DNA from 2 places in the Paraburkholderia sp. USG1 genome. Region 1 is predicted to be linked to the other one. Evidence: predicted binding sites of a transcription regulator. Region 1 holds the regulator's gene; the other holds the start of a gene.

Region 1 (4,801 bases):
AAAAAGTGAAAGCGAGGTAAAAGCCGGCGGTGACGGCAGCGCAAAAACCTGGCGTGGTTTGTGCGTTGCAAAATCGCGACAGACAACTTCGCGAGCCACCGCAAATCAACACGGCAGATGAGGCCGGAAAGAACCATTTCAAGCGGCTCTCCCGGATCTTTTCGTATCATGGCCGAACGGCGGAAATGCCCGGTTACAACCATTATTGCGGCGCAATCAGATTGAGATTGAGTGCGGACTGCAAGTGGCCTATGCTCCAATAAAGCATCGGAAAAGACGCGTTAACCCTAATCTGACGTAAGCCTTTCCGACATATTGCAATTCCACCCGATTCGCCCGTCTTTCTCCTGAACCTTCCCTAGGGGAGCACCGTGAAACTGACCTTTGCAATCTCGGTGGTCGCATTGGTACTGATTGCGGGCACCACGACCATCTGCATGTCCGGGGCTGTCAACGATCACACTACCGAATACGGCGGTGTGCACGCAACCATGGAACAGCTGTTCAACCCCCACCTGAAAGTTTGTCGATAGTGCGCCGGTCGCGCTTGGTCGGCCGGCCGTGCAATGCGGCCGCCGGTTCGCGATACGTCTTGCGCCGCTCCTGTTCGACCTGCCGCTTCACCCTGCTCTCTTCGGTTTCCGCATAAAGCGTTTGTGCGACGCTCGCCGGGCCGCGCACGTCGCACATGCCCAGCACCGCCACTTGCCACACAATCCGCTCTATCTCGATCTCGACCAGGTCGCCGACGCGCACGTCTTTGGCCGGCTTGACGCTGGCGCCGTCAATGCGCACATGCCCTTTTTCGACGGCCGCCGCCGCGAGCGAACGCGTCTTGAAGAAGCGCGCCGCCCAAAGCCATTTGTCGATGCGCAGTTTCGCGCCCGCTTCGGTTGAAATCCCGTAATTCATGAGCCTGTTCAAGCTCCTGTCGTATGCGGCACCGGCAGCGCCTGCACCGGCCAGCCCTGCAGATTCTGCGCGACGATTTCCCCCAACGCGGCAATCCACGCCTGCGACGCATTCAGGCAGGCAATCCGATGGAAATCCTTGCCGCCCGCATGCAGGAATTCGTCGCGCACTTCCATGCCGATTTCCTCGATGGTTTCAAGGCAGTCGGCAGTGAAGCCCGGACAGAACACATCGGCGCGCCGCACGCCCGCCGCGCCCAATTCTTTGAGCGTGGGCGCCGTGTACGGCTGCAACCACTCGGCCTTGCCGAAACGCGACTGGAACGTAATGCGGCATTCCACCGGCGTCAGTTCGAGCGCCTGCATCAGCAGCGCGCCGGTTTGCTGGCATTGCTCGTGGTATGGGTCGCCGAGATCCAGCGTGCGTTTGGGCACGCCGTGAAAACTCAGCACCAGCTTGTCGCCCGCGGCGAAATCCGGCCGGCCGTGCTGATGCCAATATTGATGCACCTGCGCGGCAAGCGCCGCAATGTAGGCCGGATGATCGGCGTACTGGCGCACCGTGCGGATTTCCGGCTGATTGCGCATGCGTTTGAGCGCCGAAAAGGCGTCGTCGAAAGCGGTAGCGGTGGTGGACGACGAATACTGCGGATACATGGGCATGAGCAGCACGCGTTCGGCACCCGCCAGCTTGAGCTGGTTCAGCATGGCCGGAATACCCGGCGTGCCGTAGCGCATCGCGTAATCGACGAGCACCGTGTAGTCGTTCAGTTGCAGCAGATGGCGCAAGCCCTCCACCTGCTTCTCAGTATGGACGCGCAGCGGTGAACCTTCCGGCATCCACACCGCGGCGTACTTCTTGGCGGAAGCGACGCCCCGAAACGGCAGAATCAGCAAACGCAAGATGATCTGCCAGAGCAGCGCCGGAATTTCGACCACGCGCGGATCGGATAGAAACTGCGCGAGATAGCGGCGGACCGCACGCGGCGTCGGCGCGTCGGGTGTGCCGAGATTGATCAGCAGCACAGCGACACGGTGTGACGTGGCGTTCTGTGAAGGCCGCTCGAGGTCGAAGCGCATAGGCAGCAGAGGTAACCCGCTCAGGCGGAGTGTCGGTTCAGGTGAGAACCATTATAGCGGCGTGGTGCATGCACCGGTCCGCCGGACACCCCTGGCCATTCGGCCAATTGGCAAGCCGTGCGCCGTCACGCATTATTCGTGGCTGGAACAGCCAACACCGGAAGCCGAAGCTATTTACTGCTGGCTGAGGGTCAGCGAAAGCAGGCGCGCGGTAATGTCCACAATCGGAATCACGCGGTTGTAGGCCATGCGGGTCGGTCCGATCACGCCCAAGGTGCCGACGATCTTGCCGTTCACCTCGTAAGGCGCGGTGACCACGCTCATTTCCTCGATCGGCACGAGATTCGACTCGCCGCCAATGAAAATCTGCACGCCCGCCGCGTGACTCGACACGTCGAGCAACTGAAGGAGACTGGTCTTTTGGTCGAACACATCGAACAGCTTGCGCAAGCGCGCCATGTCCGACGAAAGGTCGGCCACTTCGAGCAGGTTGCGCTCGCCCGAAATCAGCACGGTTTCGCCCGTGTCGGCTTCGTCCGTACTGGCCGTGACGGCGGCATGCATCAGCGTGGTCATGTCGCCGCGCAGTTCGTCGATTTCTTCGCGCAGGCGGCGGCGCACGTCGTCGAACGAGAGGCCCGCGAAGTGTGCGTTGATGTAGTTGGAGGCCTCGACAAGTTGCGACGGCGAGAAATCGCGCTGGGTCGCCATGATGCGGTTCTGCACGTCGCCTTCCGGCGTGACGATGATCAGCAGAATGCGTTTGTCCGACAAGCGCATGAACTCGATCTGCTTGAACACATGGCTGCGCCGCGGCGTGAGCACCACGCCGGCGAACTGCGAGAGGTTGGACAGCACGCTGGCCGCCGCGGCGACGATTTTCTGCGGCTCGCCCGCCTGCAGCGTGGTCTTGACGGTACGCATCACCGCTTCTTCGTCAGCGGCGGACTCCACCGTCAGCATGGTGTCCACGAACAGACGATAGCCGCGCGGCGTGGGAATGCGGCCCGCGGAAGTATGCGGACTGATCACGAGCCCCAGATCCTCGAGGTCGGACATCACGTTGCGGATCGTTGCGGGACTGAGTTCGAGACCCGAATAGCGCGACAACGTGCGCGAGCCGACCGGCTGACCTTCGGCGATGTAGCGCTCGATCAGCGTTTTGAGGAGGGTTTGTGCGCGAGGATCTAGCATGACGGAAAATTTTAGCTCAATGGCACGACTACCGCGAGCGCTAGGGGCGCCCATCCCTGACGAACGCGCCGCCGCTTGCCGCTGCGGCACGTTGCCTCCGGCCCGGCACGTTGGCCGGCGTTCAGCCCGGCGCGTTGCGGACCACGTCGCGGGCCGCCTTCCGGGCGGCCCGGCTGCCGGCACCCCGCCGCACTTTAACCGGCGCGCATGTCATCAAGGCTTCACCATTCTAACGATAATCGCGAGACGCGCTGGCGGCCCGCGCACGTCGGCTCGCCACCGGGTCTGCCCACGGTTCTTTTCAGGCCCCACCTATGGTGTAATGCCGGCATGCAAGTGACCAGCCAGTTCAAGACCGTCGCGCTCGTCGGGCGCAACAATACGCCGGGTATCGCCGAGCCGTTGACCGCGCTCGCCTTGTGCATCGCGAAGCGCGGCTTCGAGGTCGTGTTCGAAGCCGATACCGCCGCCGAGATCGGCGTCACCGACTACCCGGCGCTGCGCCCCGCCGAGATCGGCGCGCGCGCCGACGTGGCCGTGGTGCTGGGCGGCGACGGCACCATGCTCGGCATCGGCCGTCAGCTCGCGCCGTACCGTACGCCTTTGATCGGCATCAACCACGGGCGGCTTGGCTTCATTACCGACATTCCGATCTCCGACATGCGCGAGATCGTGCCGCAAATGCTGGCCGGCAATTTCGAACGCGAAGAACGCGTGCTGCTCGAAGCGCGCATCATGCGCGACGGCAACCCGATCTATCACGCGCTGGCCTTCAACGACGTGGTGGTCAACCGCAGCGGTTTCTCAGGCATGGCGGAGCTGCATGTCTCGGTAGATGGCCGCTTCATGTACAACCAGCGCTCGGACGGCCTGATCGTGGCCACGCCCACCGGCTCTACCGCTTATGCGCTGTCGTCGCAAGGGCCGATTCTGCATCCGCAATTGCAGGGCATCGTGCTGGTGCCGATTGCTCCGCACGCGCTGTCGAACCGTCCGATCGTGCTGCCGGACGATTCCAAGGTGAGCATCCAGATCGTCTCGGGGCGCGAAGTGAACGTCAATTTCGACATGCAGTCGTTCACCTCGCTCGAACTGAGCGACACGATCGAAGTGCGCCGCTCGCGTCATACGGTGCCCATGCTGCATCCCGTCGGCTACAGCTATTTCGCCACGCTGCGCAAGAAGCTGCACTGGAACGAATACCCGTCGCACGAAGAAGACCCCAAGCCCTGAGCGGCGAGGCCACCGGAACGCGAACGCCGCCGCTGCCGAACCCTGACCACCAAGCTCATCAGACGACCTCCATGCTTCGCCACCTCTCGATACGCGACTTCGTCATCGTCGCCGCGCTCGATCTCGAATTCGACACCGGCTTCACTGTTTTTTCCGGCGAAACCGGCGCCGGCAAGTCGATCCTGATCGACGCGCTGGCGCTCGCGCTCGGCGCCCGTGCCGATGCGAACGTCGTGCGCACCGGCGAAAGCCGCGCGGACATCACGGCGGAATTCGAGACCCATGCGCAGGTCGAGCAATGGCTCGACGAGCAGGCGCTCGGCACGACGGGCAGCGACGGTCATCACGGCAGCACCGTGATGCTGCGGCGCGTGGTGGATGGC
Region 2 (4,801 bases), on a different contig from region 1:
ACAGCGATCGCGGCGCGATGCCGCGCCCGGCCGCCGCCGGTCCACCGCAATGCGTGGCGGGATGTGAAAAAACGCCCCAGCGGCAGTTTAGGCCGCATAATTGAGCCGATTGCGCACCCTCTGCGCCCAAATTCAGCCTCTTTTAGTCAATCTTCATGCCCAGCGACACGCCTCCGATCGTCCTCACCTTCGGCCTTTCCGATCCCACCGGCGGCTCCGGCCTGCAAGCCGACCTGATGACCCTTGCCAGCATGGGCTGCCACGGGGTTTCCGTGCTCACGGGCTACACCGTGCGAGACTCGGCGAGCTGCGACGAAGTCACCGGCCTCGACCCCGAAGTGGTCGCGACCCAGGCCCGGATGCTGCTCGAAGACATGCCGATCGCCGCGTTCAAAGTGGGCGCCTGCACGCGCGCGGAAGTCGTGAGTGCGATTGCCGAGGTCGTGGCCGATTACGACGACATCCCGTTGATTCTCGCCCCCGACTTCACGCTCGACGACGAGCACGTGCTCTCCGCCGACGAACTGCGCGAAGCGATCGCCGATCTGCTCGCTCCGCAAACCACCCTGCTGGTCGCCGACGCGACCACGCTGCTCGCGCTCGCCCAACCGGACGGCGACGCCGAAGCGCCGAGCCTCGACGCTGCCATCTCGCATCTGCTGTCGCAAGGCTGCGAATATATTCTGTCAACGGAAACCGGCACGCACCGGCATGTCAACACGCTGTTCAGCGAAGACGGCCAGTTGCGCCAGGACATGTGGGACCGTGGCAGCCATCGGATCATGGGGCTGACGGATACGCTGGGGTCGGCTATCGCCGCGTTGCTGGCCAACGGCCAGGATCCGGCTGAAGCCGTGCGCGAGGCGCAGGAATATCTGTATCAGGCCGTGCGTAACGCGTTCCGGCCGGGCATGGGCGCGTATATGCCAGACCGGTTCTTCTGGGCGCGCAGCAGCGACGACGAAACGCCGCCGGCGGCGGGCAAGGACGCAGCGCCAGGCGAAGCGCGGCACTGAGAGCTTGCACGAGGTGCGCCGGCCGCAGGAGTGCCGGCCGCGCCTTCTGATCCGGGCGCTTCAGCCTGCGGCGAGCGCCCACAAAAAAACCCGCAATGTCTGCGGGTTTTTTCTTTGGGAAGCACGCCTTTCAGCGCACTTCCCCATGTCTTCCCTCGCGAGCCTCGCGATGAGGCCCAACCCGGAATTACATGTCCATGCCCATGCCGCCCATGCCGCCGGGCATGCCGCCGGCCATCGGTGCATCTTCCTTCGGCAGTTCGCAAACAGCTGCGTCGGTGGTCAACAGCAGGCCAGCGACCGAAGCTGCGTTTTGCAGCGCCGTGCGCGTCACCTTCGTCGGGTCCACGACACCTGCGTCAACCAGGTCGACGTACTCGCCGGTTGCGGCGTTGTAGCCGTAGTTGCCCGTACCAGCAGCAACAGCTGCCACCACGACGCTGGCTTCTTCGCCACCGTTCGTGACGATCTGGCGCAGCGGCTCTTCCATCGCGCGCAGCACGATCTTGATACCTGCGTCCTGATCGGCATTAGCGCCCTTCAGGCCAGCGATTGCCGTACGTGCACGGATCAGTGCGACGCCGCCGCCAGCAACGATGCCTTCTTCCACAGCTGCGCGCGTTGCGTGCAGTGCGTCTTCGACACGTGCCTTCTTTTCCTTCATTTCGACTTCGGTCGCAGCACCGACCTTGATCACTGCAACGCCGCCAGCCAGCTTGGCCACGCGCTCTTGCAGCTTTTCACGGTCGTAGTCCGACGTAGCTTCTTCGATTTGCGTGCGAACTTGCTTCACACGTGCTTCGATGGTTGCAGCTTCGCCAGCGCCGTCGATGATCGTCGTGTTTTCCTTGCCCACTTCGATACGCTTCGCTTGGCCCAGTTCAGCCAGCGTTGCCTTTTCGAGCGTCAGACCGGTTTCTTCAGCGATAACTTGACCGCCGGTCAGGATCGCGATGTCTTCCAGCATGGCCTTACGACGATCGCCGAAGCCCGGAGCCTTGACAGCAACAGTCTTCAGGATGCCGCGGATGTTGTTCACAACCAGCGTAGCCAGCGCTTCGCCTTCGACGTCTTCTGCGATGATCAGCAGCGGACGGCCAGCCTTAGCGACTTGCTCGAGGACCGGGAGGAGGTCACGAATGTTCGAAACCTTCTTGTCGTGCAGCAGCACGAACGGGTTTTCGAGCACAGCGACTTGCTTGTCCGGGTTGTTGATGAAGTACGGCGACAGGTAGCCGCGGTCGAATTGCATACCTTCGACAACGTCCAGTTCGTCTTGCAACGACTTGCCGTCTTCAACGGTGATGACGCCTTCCTTGCCAACCTTGTCCATCGCTTCAGCGATACGGTCGCCGATCGACGAGTCGCTGTTTGCCGAGATCGAACCGACTTGAGCGATTTCCTTGTTGGTCGTGCAAGGCTTGCTGATCTTGCGCAGTTCTTCGATCGCTGCGAACACAGCCTTGTCGATACCGCGCTTCAGGTCCATCGGGTTCATGCCCGATGCAACGTACTTCATGCCTTCGCGGACGATCGACTGAGCCAGAACCGTTGCGGTCGTGGTGCCGTCACCTGCGTTGTCGCTGGTCTTGGAAGCAACTTCCTTGACCATTTGTGCGCCCATGTTCTGGAGCTTGTCTTTCAGTTCGATCTCTTTCGCGACCGAAACACCATCCTTCGTGACCGTCGGGCCGCCGAAGCTGCGTTCCAGGACAACGTTGCGACCCTTCGGGCCCAGCGTGACCTTCACAGCGTTCGCGAGGATGTTCACGCCTTCAACCATCTTGGCACGGGCGGAATCACCGAATACGACGTCTTTAGCTGCCATCTTCTAACTCCTTGAATTCTCTGGGATATGACCGGGAAAGTAGCGACTGGCGCTTACTTCTGCACCACGGCCATGATGTCTTCTTCGCGCATCACGAGCAGTTCGTTGCCGTCGACCTTGACGGTCTGGCCTGCATACTTGCCGAACAGGACGCGGTCACCAACTTTCACGTCGAGGGCGATTTGTGCGCCTTTGTCGTCACGCTTGCCCGGGCCGACTGCCAGAATTTCGCCTTGATCCGGCTTTTCTGCTGCGGCTTCGGGGATCACGATGCCCGACGCAGTCTTGGTTTCTTGATCCAGACGTTTGACGATCACGCGATCATGCAAAGGACGAAGGTTCATACATACTCCTCTCTTGATTGAGACTGAAGAACGCTGAGAAAACCCGGCTGGCTGAGCCAACCGGCGATGTTGTTAGCACTCTCGTGCAGCGAGTGCTAATTATATGGACGGGTGGTGACAAATTCAAGAAGGGATGAAGGCGGATTGTCGAGATTCGCTCAACTTTGAACTTTGTTCACTTAAGTTTGAACTCCCTGCCCGCATTGGAACGCGGCCACCGCAGATTATTCATAACAAAAACAAGAGATTGCAATCGGATCGTCACTTGCTGAGGCGCACGCTTGGAGCCGGCCACTGCAACCTTTCCAACCGCTGCTTGGGCGCACGTGACCGCGGTGCTCGCAATCCTAGGGAAATCCCTATCATCCTGTCGCTAACATAAATCGGTCGCCGATCAGATAGACACGCACCTTTTGCGTCGCGAACCAATCAAGCGTTTAGGTGAGCGCAGCCTTGAAGGCTCGCGGGTTGGCTTGATAGTACGCGGGCCACGTGGCGTGCAGGATCACAGCGTCAGGCTTTAGCGTGGTGAGCATGGCGGGTATCGCCTGCTGGTTAAGTGCACAGCGCTTGCGCGCGGGCGCGTAGCTGCACGGATAGCTGAGAAACGGCAGACAGCCATCCGCCACCGAGAGCACGCCGGCTTTGCCGTCGCGCTGCGCAAGGTCCGAGAGTCCTTCGGCCAGCGCCGCTGCGTGCGAATCGCCCAGCAGCAAGAACGTGCGCCGCGCGTCAGACTCGCCGAGCTCAAATAGCCCGTGGGCGCTACCGTCGATCGGAGCTGTATGTGTCATGCAGGAGCGGAAGATACCCCACGTCGCTGGAACCCGAGGAGACCAGTGTCACTACGCCGGGGAACCGCTGTGGCATGCCACCCGTCGCGACAATGACGACCGCAGTCAAAAGTGGCACCGTCGCGAGCCCCGATATCCAGGCAAGCCGTCTGGCAACGAGGCCGGCGGGCCGACGGAAGGGCAATTCGGCGAATCGCCATGAGGCGAGCCCGGTCGCAATGGAGAGCAACACGATCGTCGCGGCCCGATAGGCGACCGCATGCGAAGTAAAGTGAAAGAATCCGTAGTCAAGGAACACGATGATGGGCCGGTGCCACAGATAGATCGAATAGGATGCCTGGCCCAGCAGCCGGACCGGCGACAGCGTCAAAAACCAATGCAGCGGGCCCGGGGTCGGCACATTCGCGGATGAGGATCGCGGTCGCGATGCATGGCGCAAGCGCCGCCGCGCCAAGGAAGAGCGTCTCGCTGTCGTAGTGCAACACGCAAAATGCGATGGCGCCGACCGCGGCGGCAGCCAGGAGTCGCGAAAGCGCAGGCGGCAATTTGCGGGCGGGTACGAGGGGAATCAAACCACCAACAGCAAACTCCCACATGCGAGTAGGCAATAGATAAAACGCTGCCTCCAGCTTATAGAAGGCGAGCAGTACAGCGCAGAGGGCAAACGACGTGACCGCCATAAGCGCGAGCGTCGTCACGTCGCGAATCTTTAGACGGCGAAACATGATAAAGATGAACGGGTAGAGCAGATAAAACTGCCATTCGACGGCAAGCGACCACGTATGCAAGAGCGGGTTGTACGCGCGGGTCTGGAGAAAA

Evidence for each region. Region 1 encodes HrcA, which represses chaperone genes, less so after heat shock. Its sites were predicted from a motif close to TTAGCACTCNNNNNNNNNGAGTGCTAA; they were not measured.
Region 2: a site for HrcA is predicted at 3,261-3,287, ahead of groES (co-chaperone GroES). Genes of this name have one in related genera too.

Annotation. Positions count from the first base shown of each region.
Region 1 is NZ_JAMWXW010000009.1:149,492-154,292, forward strand. Features, by position in the region: gene NE850_RS14525 (RNA-binding S4 domain-containing protein) at 505-912, opposite strand; gene hemH (ferrochelatase) at 921-1,991, opposite strand; gene hrcA (heat-inducible transcriptional repressor HrcA) at 2,166-3,185, opposite strand; gene NE850_RS14540 (NAD kinase) at 3,516-4,418, shown strand; gene recN (DNA repair protein RecN) at 4,490-4,801, shown strand, end outside.
Region 2 is NZ_JAMWXW010000041.1:39,949-44,749, forward strand. Features, by position in the region: gene NE850_RS35295 (hydroxymethylpyrimidine/phosphomethylpyrimidine kinase) at 156-1,016, shown strand; gene groL (chaperonin GroEL) at 1,204-2,844, opposite strand; gene groES (co-chaperone GroES) at 2,898-3,188, opposite strand; gene NE850_RS35310 (SGNH hydrolase domain-containing protein) at 3,626-3,982, opposite strand; gene NE850_RS35315 (acyltransferase family protein) at 4,270-4,801, opposite strand, start outside.